Regions from separate parts of the Streptomyces sp. NPDC001828 genome, predicted to be linked through region 1. Evidence: riboswitches for the same ligand, from Rfam matches in the RefSeq annotation. Region 1 holds a riboswitch; the other holds the start of a gene.
The links. A riboswitch is a leader RNA that binds a small molecule or an ion and turns the genes downstream of it on or off. The one in region 1 is predicted to bind S-adenosylmethionine.
Positions count from the first base shown of each region.

Region 2: it holds a riboswitch for S-adenosylmethionine, as region 1 does, so the genes downstream of both, ACFYZA_RS11075 (aminotransferase class V-fold PLP-dependent enzyme) here and ACFYZA_RS15710 (putative leader peptide) in region 1, are expected to answer to the same signal.

Region 1 is NZ_JBIATV010000004.1:316,518-323,791, reverse strand. It holds gene ACFYZA_RS15735 (LLM class flavin-dependent oxidoreductase) at 1-687, opposite strand, end outside; gene ACFYZA_RS15730 (NtaA/DmoA family FMN-dependent monooxygenase) at 780-2,156, opposite strand; gene ACFYZA_RS15725 (LLM class flavin-dependent oxidoreductase) at 2,178-3,386, opposite strand; gene ACFYZA_RS15720 (GNAT family N-acetyltransferase) at 3,681-4,472, opposite strand; gene ACFYZA_RS15715 (hypothetical protein) at 4,630-4,764, opposite strand; SAM riboswitch class IV at 4,965-5,109, shown strand; gene ACFYZA_RS15710 (putative leader peptide) at 5,131-5,211, shown strand; gene ACFYZA_RS15705 (glutathione S-transferase C-terminal domain-containing protein) at 5,321-6,127, shown strand; gene ACFYZA_RS15700 (DUF427 domain-containing protein) at 6,122-6,964, opposite strand; gene ACFYZA_RS15695 (beta-class carbonic anhydrase) at 7,253-7,274, shown strand, end outside.
Region 2 is NZ_JBIATV010000002.1:915,151-922,424, reverse strand. It holds gene ACFYZA_RS11095 (NYN domain-containing protein) at 1-1,355, opposite strand, end outside; gene ACFYZA_RS11090 (hypothetical protein) at 1,402-1,656, opposite strand; gene ACFYZA_RS11085 (rhomboid family intramembrane serine protease) at 1,812-2,561, shown strand; gene ACFYZA_RS11080 (Lrp/AsnC family transcriptional regulator) at 2,558-2,839, shown strand; gene ACFYZA_RS11075 (aminotransferase class V-fold PLP-dependent enzyme) at 3,022-4,416, opposite strand; SAM riboswitch class IV at 4,662-4,779, opposite strand; gene trpD (anthranilate phosphoribosyltransferase) at 4,916-5,980, opposite strand; gene ACFYZA_RS11065 (cytochrome bc complex cytochrome b subunit) at 6,172-7,274, opposite strand, start outside.

The DNA of each region.
Region 1 (7,274 bases):
CGCGAACCGAAGGCCGTTGCGGCCCGCGGCTTCGGCGCTCTCCCCGCCGCTGCTGCCCAGGATCCAGACCTGGACGTCGGCGCCCTCCCCCGGCACCACGTGTGCCTCGATGCCGTCCTCGGAGCGGTACGTGCCCGCGAGCAGCGCGAGGACGTCGTCGATCTGTTCCGCGTACTGCTGCGACTCCGCGTTGGGCAGCAGGAGCAGCTTGCGCTGGAGCGCGACCCGGGGCGAGCCCAGGAGGTGCTCGAAGGAGAACCGGGGCGGGATGCGCAGCCCGTTGGGGGCGCGGCCGTCGACGACCGGGGTGGCGCCCGGGACGGGAGCGGCGGGGGCTCCCGGCGGGCGGCCGCCGGAGCGGCCGAGCCCCAGGTCGAGGCGCCCGGGGTGCAGCGCGTCGATGAGGCCGAACTCCTCGACCGTGGACAGGGCCGTGCGGTGGCCGAGTTGGACGGCCCCGGAGCCGATCCGGATGGTCGAGGTCGCGGCGGCGGTCAGGGCGAGGACGACGGCGGGCGAGGTGCCGGCGACGCCCGGGTTGAGGTGGTGCTCGGCGTACCAGTAGCGGGCGTAGCCGAGTCTCTCGGCCTGTCTCGCCAGGTCGATGGAGTTGTGCAGTGCCTCGGTGGCCGTGGACCCGGACGATATGGGGACCAGGTCGAGGATCCCGAGGGGGATGTCGGACATGTGCGAAGGCTCCTCAGCGGTCGGCGGGCACGACTACGGGGTGGGGTCCGGCTGCCGGGGAAGCCGGGCCTCGGGCGGTTCCGGGAGGCATGTCAGGACGCCGAACGGACGTCGTGCCGCCGGTCGTCCGGGTGGGCCAGGCCGAGGTGGTCGCGCAGTGTGGTGCCCTCGTACTCCGTGCGGTACACGCCCCGCTCCTGGAGCAGGGGGACGACCTGGTCGGCGAAGGTGTCGAGGCCGCCGGGTGTGATGTGCGGGACGAGGATGAAGCCGTCGCTGACGTCCGCCTGCACGAAGTCGTCGATGGTCCGCGCCACGGTGGCGGCCGAGCCGACGAAGGTCTGCCGGTTGCCGGTCTCGATGACCAGGTCCCTGATCGACCACTTGTTGGCCTCGGCGAGCTCGCGCCATTCGCGGGCGGTGGCCAACGGGTCCCGGTACATGCGGACTTGGGCACGTCCCCGGGCGACGGTGTGCTCACCGAGGTCGGGGTCGACGTCCGGGAGCGGGCCTTCCGGGTCGTACGCGGACAGGTCGCGATTCCACACGAACTCCAGGTGCTTGATCGCGGTGGCCCCGCTCACCTGCTGACGGCGCACATCGCGTGCGATCTCCTCGGCCTCGGCGTCGGTGTCGCCCAGGACGAAACTCGCGGCGGGCAGGATCAGCAGCTGGTCGCGGTCCCGGCCGTAGCGGGGCAGGCGTCCCTTGACGTCGGTATAGAAGGCCTGGCCCTCCTTCAGCGTGGCGTACCGGCTGAAAATGGCGTCGGCGCTCGACGCGGCGAACTCGCGCCCCTCCTCGGAGTCGCCCGCCTGGAAGATCACCGGGCGGCCCTGCGGGGAGCGCGGCACGTTGAACTGGCCCTGGATGTCGAAGTGTTGGCCCGTGTGGACGAAGGAGCCTGCCTTCGCGTCGCTCAGGAACGTGCCGGTGGACCGGTCGGCGAGGATCTCGTCCCCGCGCCAGGAGTCGAAGAGCTCGTTGGCGGTCTCCAGGAACTCCCTGGCCCGTGAGTAGCGCTCCTGTTGCGGCAGGAAGCCGCCGCGGCGGAAGTTCTCCCCGGTGAAGGCATCCCAGGACGTGACCACGTTCCACGCCGCGCGGCCGCCGGAGAGGTGATCGAGGCTGGCGAACTGGCGGGCCACCTCGTAGGGCTCGTTGAAGGTGGAGTTGATGGTGCCGGTGAGGCCGAGCCGGTCGGTGACGGCGGCCAGCGCGGCCAGGACGGTGAACGTGTCGGGGCGGCCCACCACGTCCAAGTCGTATATCTTTCCGCCCTGTTCGCGCAGCCGGAGCCCTTCGGCGAGGAACAGGAAGTCGAACTTGGCGCGTTCCGCGGTCCGCGCGAAGTGCGCGAAGGAGCTGAACTCGATGTGGCTGCCGGCCGCCGGATCGCTCCACACGGTGGTGTTGTTGACGCCGGGGAAGTGGGCGGCCAGATGGATCTGCTTCAGGGGCTTGCTCATGTCGTGCGGTCTCCGTCCGGCTCAGGCGGTGGTGGCGTAGCGGTTGGCGGGACGGGCGAGTCCGAGCAGTCCGCGCAGGGTGTCGGCCTCGTAGGCGCTGCGGAAGGCGCCGCGGCGCTGGAGTTCGGGGACCAGGCCTCGGGTGATCGCGGAGAGGTCGTGGCCGACGACGGCCGGGCGCAGCCGGAACCCGGAGAGGCCCGCCTGCCGCAACTCAAGCAGCAGATCGGCGAGTTGGGAGGGCGTGCCGGTGAAGACGCGGGCGTCGCTGGTGTACGGTTCGCCCGCGAGGGCGTCGAGCCGTTCCCGGCGTGCGGTGGCCTCGGCGGCGTCCTCGTCGAGGAAGACCACCAGGTCGCCGAAGACGTGCACGGTCTCGTCCGCGCGTCCCGCCACGGCCTGCTCGGCGCGGATCTCCGCCACGATCGCGCGGGCCTGGTCGCTGTCGTGCGGGGTGACGTAACCGATGTCGGCGGCCCTGGCCACGAGGCGGTACGGGACGGTCGCGTGGGCGAGCGCGGTGACGACGGGCTGCCCCTGCGGCGGACGCGGGGTGATCGATGGGCCCTTCACACTGAAGTGCTCGCCCTCGAAGTCGATGTAGTGCAGCTTCTCGCGGTCGATGAAACGCCCGGTGGCCGCGTCGCGGATCTCCGCGTCGTCCTCCCAGCTGTCCCAGAGCCTGCGCACCACCTCCACGTAGTCGGCCGCCTCTTCGAAGTGCGTGCGCACCGCTTCCTGCCCAGCGGGGGTGTTGTAGCCCCCGGCGGGCAGCGACGGAACGGTCCGGCGTCCGAAGTGCGCCGCCTCGTTGGGGCGCGGTCCGATCTGCACGCGTACGCCCGCCCGGCCCGTACTCACGTAGTCGAGCGTGGCGATCGCCTTGGAGATGTGGAACGGCTCGGTGTGTGTGGTCACCACGGTAGGGACGACACCTATGTGCCGGGTCAGTGGCGCGATGCGGGCGGCGATGAGGACGGCGTCCAGGCGGCCCCGCACCTGGTCCGTACGGTCGTCGGGCTCGGTGAGCCGCGACGACTGCGGTCCGAGACCGTCTTCGATGGTCACGAGGTCGAGCAGTCCGGTCTCGGCCTCCGCCACGAGGTCGGCCCAGTACCCGGCGGTGAGCAGTTCCCCGGGCCGGGCAACCGGCTCCCGCCAGGACGCCGGATGCCAGCCGGTGCCGTCGAGGGCGACGGCGAGGTGGAGGGGAGAGGGTGTTGAGGTCACGGCAGTGACGCCTTCCTGAAGATCCGTACGAGGATGCCCGCCCGTGCGAGGGCGCGGCCACAAGGGAACGTCAGGGGCGACAGAGCGCGCCGGCTACGCGCAGCAGGTCGATGTGGTGCCGGGAGTACAGGTACAGACGACGCGGGGCCGGCTTCGGGGAGGCAGGGCGGCGGGACGACGTACGCACCTGGCTCACCGCCCCTTCCCCCCGGTGTGCCCGGGCCCCTCGCCGGCCTCGCACCGACGGCGCCCCAGCTGGGCGCCGCACGGCCTTCAGCAGGTCCAACAGCACAACTACGCCTTTTCTTCCCGGAGTTCGGGCCGATGTTGTCCGTCGTCGAGGCGCGGGTCCGACGGCCGTCCCGGGGTGCGGACGAGTGTGAACCGGGTATGGCGGCGCAGGGTGAAGCCGATCGACTCGTAGAGCCGGATGGCGTTGGTGTTGTTCGCGGCCGCGTGGAGGAACGGGGTTTCGCCGCGTTCCCTGATGCCCCTCGCGACAGCGCGGACGAGCCGGGTCGCCAGTCCCCGGCCGCGGTGGTCCGGGTGGGTGCAGACGGCGCTGATCTCGGTCCAGCCGGGCGGCCGCAGCCGCTCCCCGGCGAGCGCGATCAGCCGTCCGCCCTCCCGGAGCCCCAGATAGGTGCCGAGCTCCACGGTCCTGGGCAGGAAGGGGCCGGGCTTGGTCAGGGCGATCAGTTCGAGGATCTCGGGTACGTCGGCGGGGCCCAGCCGCACGGCGTCGGGGGCGGGCTCGTCGCGCAGCGCCGTGGCCACCATCTGGACGCCTTCGCCGCTCTGCTCGATGTGCCAGCCGTCCGGCACGGTCAGGGCGGCCGTGACCGGAGTGACGGCATCGGGTCCGACGAGCAGGGCCAGGTCGTCCCAGGCGAGGACGTCGTCGGGGTCTTCCAGTGCGGTGAAGGGCGAGACGTCCGCGGGGAAACGGGCGGCCCGGCCGTGGCGCTCGGCGAAGTGGGCCTGGGGGCCCGTCAGTGCTGCCCAGGCGGCGTTGTCCAGGACATGAGGTTCCGTCAGGAGGGAGTCGGCTCCCGACGGCGGGGCGGGGTACACGCTGGTGGACATGGCGGTGCGGGTCTCCGTTATCGGGATCGCGACGGGATCTGTGCCGGGACGCGGCGAGTACCCCGGCGGTGACGTGTGGACGTCCGTGGGCGAGGGGGTCGTCAAGCGCGGGCAGCCGCACCGCGACAGCGGCCGGCGTCAGGGATTCGAGGAAAGGTCAGCCTCGGCTGGGGGCGCTGCCCATGTCCGTACACAGCGCGCTGCTGACGCGCAGCAGGTCGACGCAGCGGTCCGTGCACAGCGGGATGCGGCCGGGATGGGGCCGAGCGGCCGTCCCATCAGCTGCGCGCATCACTGTCACCGTCACTTCTCCGGGCCCGTTTGTGTCCGCCGACCCGTTGCTCCGCGTCCGAGCGCAGCACTTCGAGGGCATCACGTCGTTCGCGAAAGGTAGGCAGGCGCCGAAGGGAATGTCAATGTACGGGCCACCAGTTGAGACCCCCTGTCGGCCTTCTTGACGGCTTCGCGAAGCCCGCCCAGACTGGCGAGGACGGTCACGATTGTCAGCGTCCACCCGGCGGGTCCGCCCCGCTCCGTGGTCATCGGCCCCGGCCCGCTGACAGGCAACCCTTCCACCGCGACGGGGTGCCCCGGGTGACGACCGGGTCCCGCCTGCACGGCGGGGCAAGCGTGGTCTCGCGTCCCGCGAGCCCCGAGGATGAGGCGGGTGGACATGCCGAGGAGCGGCTTGACCAGGCGCCTGCACATCGATCTTCAGCGCGTCTCCAGCGCCTACTGATCCGGGACCGGTCCGCGCGATCCGGACCGTCCCCGACCAGCGCAGCCGCCCCGCATCCAGCCGCTGGTGCGCTCATGGCCGCAGTGGCGTCTCATTCCCAGGGAGAGTCATGCCCGAGACCGTTTCCCGCAGTTCCCGCACGGCCGCCTCCACCGGCTGTCAGCCGTCGGCGCCCGCTCAGGGCTCGCGCCCCCGGACCGTGGCGGCGGCCGCGCACCCACGGCGCTTCCGCAGCCGCATCGGCGCCGGCGCGGCCGGCGGCTTCTATCCCGCACCACGGCGCTACGACCTTTTCCTGTGCGGGAGTTGTCCCCGTTCGATGCGCATCGCGATCACCCTCGACCTGCTCGGTCTGCGCGACACGGTGGCCACGACGCTCCTGGTCTCCCCCACCGCGACCCCCGACGGTTACGCCGCGCTGCGCCGCGCCTACGAGACCACCGGGTACCACTACGACGGCCCCCTGACGGCGCCCGCGCTGCGCGACCGCTGGAGCGGACGGATCGTCAGCAACCACACACCCGACATCCTCCGCGACCTCGCGGGCCCCCTCGCCGGTGAGAGCGCCGGGCCCCTCATCCTCCGGCCGCCGCACCTGGTCGGGGACATCGAGGCCCTGCGCACCCTCCTCGACCGCGTCGTCACTCCTGCCGCGCCTCCCTCGGCGCGGCGGGCGGCGCTGGCCTTGCTGGACCGCCGCCTCGCGCGGCGTCCTCATGCGCTGGGCGAGGAGTTGACGGCTTCGGACGTGGACCTGTGGGTGGCGCTCGTCCATCTCGACCGGGCCGAGCTGGAGAGCGCGTCCCCCCGGCTCGGGGACTACGTACGGCGGCTCGGCCAGCTGCCCGCCTTCCGGAACGCGCTCAAGGCTGTGCCCGATCCGGCACGAGGCGCGGTCGGGGCGGACGGGTCATGACGCCGATGGCGTCGGCGGCCTCGGGAGCGTCCGGCCGGCCGCCGTGTGCGCGCTGAACACCGTGGTGGGCCGGTCGAGGCGGTCGCCGTCCACGGTGATGTCGACGGCCTCGTTGTAGAAGGCGAGGAGGTCCCGAATCGCGCCCACGGCGGGCAGCGGGCGCGGGTACGTCCAGACGACGTTCGGCGGCACCTCGGCCCCGCCGCTCCACGACCAGTACGCGGCGGTGCCCTTGTACGGGCATCCGGTGCTGTGGTCGGTCGGTTTGAACAGGTCCAGGCGGACGTCCTCGCGCGGGATGTAGTAGCGCGTGGGAAGCCCGGTCTCGAAGAGCAGCACCGGGCGGTGGGTGTCGGCCACGACCGTGCCGTCGATCTCGACCGTCACATGCCTGCTGCTCGCCAGCGCGTCCACGCGCTTGTGCGGGTCGCGGGGGTGGATGAAGATCTCTTCCTCCTCCTCGTACCAGCGGTCGAGGCCGCGGCCGACGCGGCTGAACCACTCGAAGGCGATGTGACCGGAGAGGTCGTCCGCGGGGAACGTCCAAGCCGCGTTCTCGCTCAACTCCCCATCGGCTACGAGGTCGTAGAAGATCCGCGAGCCCGTGTGCGTACCCGTCGGCGGGTTCTTCGCCGGCCGGAGCAGGTCCTGGCAGACCTCGTCGCGGGGGAAGGCGTACAGCGGGACGGGCACGTCCGGCTCCCACACGAGGACGGGGTGCCTCCTGTCGACGACGGTGACCTCGCCCTTGCGGCCGCGGACCCAGCGTTCGCCGGGCTCCCACACGAGGCCCTCCGGGGTGGTTCGGACGTTTCGCGCGGTGGGGAACGTGGTCATGAACGGCTCTCCCTCGGCTTGCTCCGTGCAACTCCTCGCCCGAGCGGGCCGAACAAGTGTCTCCTTGTCAGCCGGGTTCGACAGGGGTTCACTGGAGGCGTGTCCGCCGTCACCCGCGCACTGGAAGCCTTCTGGCCGTCCCGCCGCGTCTACTTGTACGACCTGTTCTGTCGCTGAGCGCCCCGCGCCGAGCCACTTCGCGCACCCCGTACGCGCCGGATCCGCTCGTGGCCGTGCCGTGCGCGCCGCAGGACCCCACTCCGGACGACGCACCAGAACTGAGGACACATGTCTGTGACCGATGAGCTGT
Region 2 (7,274 bases), on a different contig from region 1:
CGGGAGAGCCGCTTGAGGAGCAGCAGGGAGGCGACCGGGCGGGCGCCCGCCTTCGCGACGCCGTCCGCGACTTCCTTGTCGGTGGAGACGACGACCACGGGACGCCCCGACGGCTCGGCCCGCACCAGCTGACGGATCAGCTCGTCGGCGGTCACGCCCGGCTTCGAGAACAGCACCCGTACGCCCCGGGGCGGGGCGAGCAGCACCGGGGCGGCGAGCTCCGCGCCGTCGAAGACGCAGGTGACCTCGGCGCCGGTCTGCGCGGCCAGCACGGAAAGACCGCCGAGCAGCCGCAGTCGCTGCTTCTCCAACGGCATCGCCGGATAGCCGGTCTTGGTGACGTTGTAGCCGTCCACGACCAGGTGCACCTGGGGCAGCGCGAGCAGTTGGTCGAGCAGCGCCGGATCGGTCTCCGAGAGCGCGCGCGCCGCGATGTCCTTGGGCGTCATGTTGCCCGGCGCGACCGCGTCCACGGTGTCGGCGGGGCGCACCGAGGCCGGCGGCAGGGCCAGTTCGCGCCGCAGCCCCTGGGCGCCCTCCAGGACGGTGTCGAGCAGCAGCCGCAGCCGCATGTCCTCGACGGAACGGCCCTCGCGCACCGCGCGCCGGCTCGCCTCAAGGCCGGCCTCGGCCTCGCCCAGGCGGGTCTTCAGGCGCCGGGCCTCGCTCTCGGACGCGGCCACCTGGGCGGCCGCCTCGGACTTGATGCCGTCGATCTCGGAGGTGACCCTGCGCAGCGCGGCCTCGCCGCGCTTCACGTCGCTCTGGGCGCTGCGCAGCTTGCGCTGCAGCGACTCGGTCTCCTTGCGGGCCGCGAGCAGCTCGGCGCGCAGCGACTCGTTCTCGGACTTGACGCGGTCGCGCGCCTCGGCGAGCTCCTCGCGCAGCCGCTCCACCTCGCGGCGGCCCTCCTCCTCCGCGCGCTCGGCGAACGCCCGCTGGGCCTCCTCGCCGGCCGCCGCGACCAGCTTGACCCAGCCGGTGGGGCGCAGCACATAGGCGGCGGCCGCCACGTCGACGGGGTCGGCCGCGCCGGGCGGCGCGCCCGCCTCCACGGCCGCCGCCAGCTCCGGCTGCGCCTCCTTGAGGCGCTCGCCGACCCGCTGGCGGAACACCGGGTCGCTCTCCAGGGCCGCGGCCATGGCGTTGCCGGCGAACTTGGCGCGCCGGGTCGGGGTGAAACGGGCGTACTGCCGCAGCTGACCGGGCAGTTCGCCGACGGTCAGGCCGCCGAACGCCTCCGACACGAAGGCGACGACCCGGCGCCTGACCCCTTCGGGCAGCGGGCGGTCGAGCACCTCGGCGGGGCCGTCGCCGGCCGCAGCGGCCGGTTCAGCGCCGCTTGCATGCTCCACAATCCGTCACCCCAACTGTCATCCGTACCGCGTGGGCGGCCGCTCCTCAGGAGGCGGCCGCGGAGTCGGTACCCGGCCGGTCCACTAGCTCGATCTGGTCCACCGCGTTGCACCACCGGCAGCGAACCGACTCGATGGTCTCACTGACCACCTCGCGTTCCTCCACCTTGGGCTCTCCGGCGAGGTCCAGATGGACGTACTCGATCACTTTCGACGAGCGGGTGACATCGAAACGGGTGAGGTTACCGCAGAGCGTGCAGCGCCACCGGGTCTCGGCGGTCATCTGGGGAACGGTGGTCATGTGGTGCCGCCCTCTTTTCCACTTCCATGGTCCAGGATCTCGCGGTGCGCCGTCGAACTGCGGGAGTACTGCCCGCAACCCTACGGCCTACCCGTCGGCCGCCGGCACGGCGAGGCGGTCTGTACCGAAAGCTCCCTTTGGGCCATTCTCTCCCCATGATCAAGTGGCGGGGAGCGGAGATCCTCAGGGGCGCGGTACGGGGCCCGACCGTGACGTACGGGCTCATCGCCGCGTGCTGCCTGTTGTTTCTGGTCAGCCCGGTGTCCGGCCTGAACCCGGTGTACGGCACCGGCGACGCGATCCTGAGCGCCCAGAGCGACTACTTCGCGCGGTGGGGGGTCATCCCGGCGGAGCTGATGACGGGCCGCCCGCACGCCCTGCTCACGCCGCTCACCGCGCTGTTCGTGCACGGGGGCTGGCTGCATCTGCTCGGCAACATGCTGTTCCTGTACGTCTTCGGCGCGATGGCCGAGGAGCGGCTCGGGTGGGCCGAGTTCGCGCTGTTCTACCTGGTGGCCGGCTATGTGGCCCTGCTCGGCTACGCGGTCGCGCACGCCGGCTCGGAGCAGACGCTGGTAGGGGCGTCCGGGGCCATCTCGGCGGTCCTCGGCGCCTTCCTCTACCTCTTCCCCAAGGCCCGGGTGACCAGCGTCTTCCCGTTCCTGCTCTTCCTGCCGCTGCGCTTCCCGGCGTGGATCGTGCTCGTCTTCTGGTTCGCCCTGCAGTGGCTGGCGATCCGCGGCGCGTCGTCCGGGCCCGGGGTGGCCTACCTGGCCCATCTCGTGGGCTTCGGCGTCGGCTTCCTCTACGCGTGGGCCCGTTTCCACGGGGCGGATAGAGTGAAACGCCGAAAGCCCGTGAAGACCGCGGGTCCGGCCGCCACCGAGGGAGAAAGCCAGCCGTGATCACCGCGATCGTGCTCATCAAGACCAGCGTGGACCGGATTCCCGAGATCGCGGAGTCCATCGCGGCGCTCGACAGCGTCAGCGAGGTGTACTCGGTGACCGGTACGTACGATCTGATCGCGCTGGTCAGGGTGGCTCGCCACGATGACCTGGCGGACATCATCCCCGGCAGCATCAGCAAGATCCCCGGGGTGGAGGGGACGGATACGCACGTGGCGTTCCGCACGTACTCCCAACACGACCTCGAAGCGGCCTTCGCCATCGGCCTGGACTCGTAGCCCCCTCACCCTCGGAGGCCGTGTCCCCGCGCCCCCGGGGCTGCTCACGGGTGCGGACCGCGGGGGCCGTTCGCGCAGTTCCCCGCGCCCCTGTAGGTGTCCCCGAATACCTCGGTGGCGGCCCGCACCGGGGCATCCGTAGACCGTCATGGGGGCCCCGGCCCCCGGGAGGTGGGCCCGGGTTACACCGCCGGGACGCAGCGGCCGGCCTCCGTGCGGTACTGCCACTTCGCGCCGTCGGCCACCAGCTCCCGCACCGCCCGCACGAAGCGGTCCACGTGCTCGTCCGGCGTCCCCGCCCCGAAGCTGACCCGGATCGCGTTGAGGGACCGCTCGCCCGGCTCCGCCTCGGGCGCACCGCACTCGCCCGGGTCCTGCGGGTTGCTGCCGAGCAGGGTGCGCACCAGCGGGTGGGCGCAGAAGAGGCCGTCGCGCACCCCGATGCCGTACTCCGCCGACAGCGCCGCCGCGAAGTGCGAGCTGTTCCAGCCGTCGACGACGAAGGAGATGACGCCGACCCGGGGCGCGTCGTCGCCGAAGAGCGACAGCACCCGCACCGCCGGCACCTCCGCCAGGCCCTCGCGGACCTTCGCGATCAGGTGCCGCTCGCGCTCGACGAGCGAGTCGAAGCCCGCCTCGGTCAGCGCCTTGCAGGCGGAGGCGATGGAATAGACGCCGATGACGTTGGGCGACCCGGCCTCGTGACGGGCGGCCGTGGTGTGCCACTCGACGTCGACGCCCCCGTCGGAGCGCCGCGCGACCTTCTTGGAGGCGCCGCCACCCGCGAGGTACGGCTCGGACTCCTGGAGCCAGTCCGCGCGGCCGGCCAGGACGCCCGAGCCGAACGGCGCGTACAGCTTGTGCCCGGAGAAGGCGATCCAGTCGACGTCCAACTCCCGTACGGAGACGGGGTGATGGGGAGCGAGCTGAGCGGCGTCCAGCACGATCCGCGCGCCGTGGGCGTGCGCCGCCGCGGCGAGTTCCCGGACCGGCCACAGCTCGCCGGTGACGTTGGACGCGCCGGTGACGCACACGAGGGCGGGCCCGTAGGGGTCGCGGTCGGCGAGCGCGCGCTCCAGGGTCGCGACGGCCTGCTCCGGGGTGCGCGGCGCGTTCAGGTAGGTCACGCGGGCGTCGCGCCACGGCAGCAGCGAGGCGTGGTGCTCGGTCTCGAAGACGAAGACCTGGCAGTCGGCCGGCAGCGCCTGGGCGAGCAGGTTCAGCGAGTCCGTGGTGGAGCGGGTGAAGACGATCTGGTCGCCGGGGCGGCAGTCGAGGAACTCCGCCACCGTCGCCCGGCTGTTCTCGAAGAGGTCGGTGGAGAGCTGCGAGAGGTAGCCCGCCCCGCGGTGCACGCTCCCGTAGTAGGGGGCGTACGCGGCGACGTCGTCCCAGACCCGCTGGAGGGCGGGCGCGCTCGCCGCGTAGTCGAGGGCGGCGTACGTCACTTCGCCGCCGGTGACCAGCGGGACGGTGACGTCGCGGCCGAGCACCGGAAGCGGCGCGGCACAGCAGGGGTCGGCGGACTCGGCGGCGGCCTGGGCGGCGGTGACGGTGGCGGCGGGGCGTGCGGACATGGCGGTATCTCCCGGCAGGACAAGGCGAGTTGACTTCGGACCCCGGGTACGGCGGCGCGACCCTGCATCGAGCGAGAGGGGTCGACTGCCGTGCCGTGTACGGGTGTTGACCTCGAACACGCAGCCCGAAGAAGGGTGCGCGGAGGTGTGAAGAAGGGGCGGTACGCCCTATCGCATTCGCTTGCTCACGAGACTGCTCCCTTGAGGACCAGGACCCCAGGGCTGTGACATCGAAGATGTCCAGGGGTCCGCGCTTGCCGAAGGCCTTGCTGCCTACGACCTGGTCTTCACCCGGGGCACCCCGCCACGGACGGAGGGTTGCCGGACAGCGAGCCGGGGCCTAAATCGCTGTCACTCATGACCTTGAAGAGCATCCTGCCACACGTGTGGAGGTGCGCAAGGCACAGTCCGCGATCTGGACTGCGCCTTGCGTCACACCCGCGCGCGGGACGTCCCCGTGAAAGACGTGCCCGTGCAGAACACCCCGCACGGGCAGGGGTCAGGCGTTGCTGGCCTCGACCCAGCGCCGCAGGGCGCCCTGGGCCGCCCCGGAGTCGATCGCCTCGGCCGTGCGCGCCATCGCGGCGCCGATCTGCTCGGCGAGCGAGCCCTGCCCCGGTTCGAGGGCCACCAGGGCGGCCGCCGAGTTCAGCAGCACCGCGTCCCGCACCGGCCCCCGCTCCCCCGCGAGCAGCCGGCGGGCCACATCGGCGTTGTACGAGGAGTCCGCGCCGCGCAGTGCTTCGATGGGCACGATCTCGATGCCGACGTCACGCGGGTCGAAGGCCTCCTCGCGGACCTGGCCGTCGCGCACCACCCACACCCGCGAGGTGCCGGTGGTGGTGAGCTCGTCGAGGCCGTCGTCGCCGCGGAAGACCAGCGCGGAGGAGCCGCGCTCGGCGAACACGCCCGCCACGATCGGGGCCATCCGGGCGTCGGCGACACCGGCGGCGGTGGCCCGGACCTTGGCCGGGTTGGTCAGCGGGCCCAGGACGTTGAAGGTGGTGCGGATGCCGAGCTCCCTGCGCGCGGCGGCGACGTACCGCAGCGCGGGGTGGAACTTCACCGCGAAACAGAAGGTGATGCCGGCCTCCTCGACCACCTCCGCCACCCGCTTCGGCGTCAGCTCCAGGTTGACGCCCAGCTTCTCCAGGACGTCCGACGAGCCGCTCGCCGACGAGGCGGCCCGGTTGCCGTGCTTGACGACCTTGGTGCCGGTTCCGGCGACCACGATCGCCGCCATGGTGGAGATGTTGACGGTCTTGGCGCCGTCGCCGCCGGTGCCGACGATGTCGACGCTGGGGCCCGGCACCTCGATGAGGTTGGCGTGCGCGTACATGGCGCGTACCAGGCCGGTGATCTCCTGGACCGTCTCGCCCTTGGCGCGCAGGGCCACCATGAAGGCGGCGATCTGGGCGTCGGTGGCCTCGCCGCGCATGATCCGGTCCATCGCCCAGGCGGTCACGTCCGCGCTCTGGTCGGTGCCCCCGAGCAGCGCGTCCAGGACGCCCGGCCAGGAGTGGGCCGCCACGGTGTCGCCTCCGGTGGGGGTAACAGCGCTCATGCTCGCTCCTGGTGGTCAGGCTGGGGATATACCGCCCGTCAGCCTATCGACAGCGGGGGACGCATCCGTACGCGTGCCCGTAGTACGGACGGCGTGTGGGCGCGCGCGGATGCCAAAAGGCTCCGGCCCGGCCCCCGGTGAAGGGGCCGGGCCGGAGCCTCGGTTGTGGCGACCGACAGGTCAGGCGGGGATCAGTGGTGGCCGTGGCCGCTCGTGATCTCCTCGTACTCCTCGGCCGTCGGCTTGGGAATCTGGTTCCCCTCGCCGTAGTAGCCCTTGCTGAGCTTGGCGCGCAGCTTCTGGACCGGCGACACCTTGCGGGCGACACCGTTCTCGTCGACCGTCGGGCCGATCTCGGCCGGCTTGTACTGCTCGTGCGCGGTGAGCTTGTAGCGCGCACCGGCGTCGAGCGGCTCGTGGATCTCGATGAACTCGCCGTGCGGCAGCCGCTTGATGATGCCGGACTCGCGTCCGTGCAGCACCTTCTCGGCGTCGCGCCGCTGCAGACCCAGGCAGATCCGCTTGGTGGCGATGAACGCGAGGACCGGAGCGACGAAGAACGCGATCCGCACGAACCAGGTGATGACGTTGATCGAGAGGTGGAAGTGGGTCGCCCAGAGGTCGTTTCCACCACCGATGAGCAGCACCAGGTACCAGGTGATCCACGCGACACCGAACGCGGTACGCGTCGGCGCGTTGCGCGGCCGGTCCGCGATGTGGTGCTCGCGCTTGTCGCCGGTGATCCAGGACTCGATGAACGGGTACACCGCGATGGTCGCGAGGACCAGCGGGAAGATCACCAGCGGGATGAACACACCCAGGACGAGGGTGTGGCCCCACAGGTTGATCTCCCAGCCCGGCATCACACGGATGAGGCCTTCGGAGAAGCCCATGTACCAGTCGGGCTGGGCGCCGGTGGACACCTGGTCCGGCCGGTAGGGGCCGATCGCCCAGATCGGGTTGATCGAGGCGATCGCCGCGACGACCGCGATGACGCCGAAGACCAGGAAGAAGAAGCCGCCCGCCTTCGCCATGTACACCGGGAGCAGCGGCATGCCGACGACGTTCTTGTTCGTGCGTCCCGGACCCGCGAACTGGGTGTGCTTGTGGTAGAAGACCAGGATCAGGTGCGCCACCATCAGGCCGAGCATGATGCCGGGCAGCAGCAGGATGTGGACCGAGTAGAACCGGGCCACGAAGTCGCCGCCGGGGAACTCGCCGCCGAACAGGAAGAACGAGAGGTACGTGCCGACGATCGGCACGGACAGGATCGCGCCCTCCATGAAGCGGACAC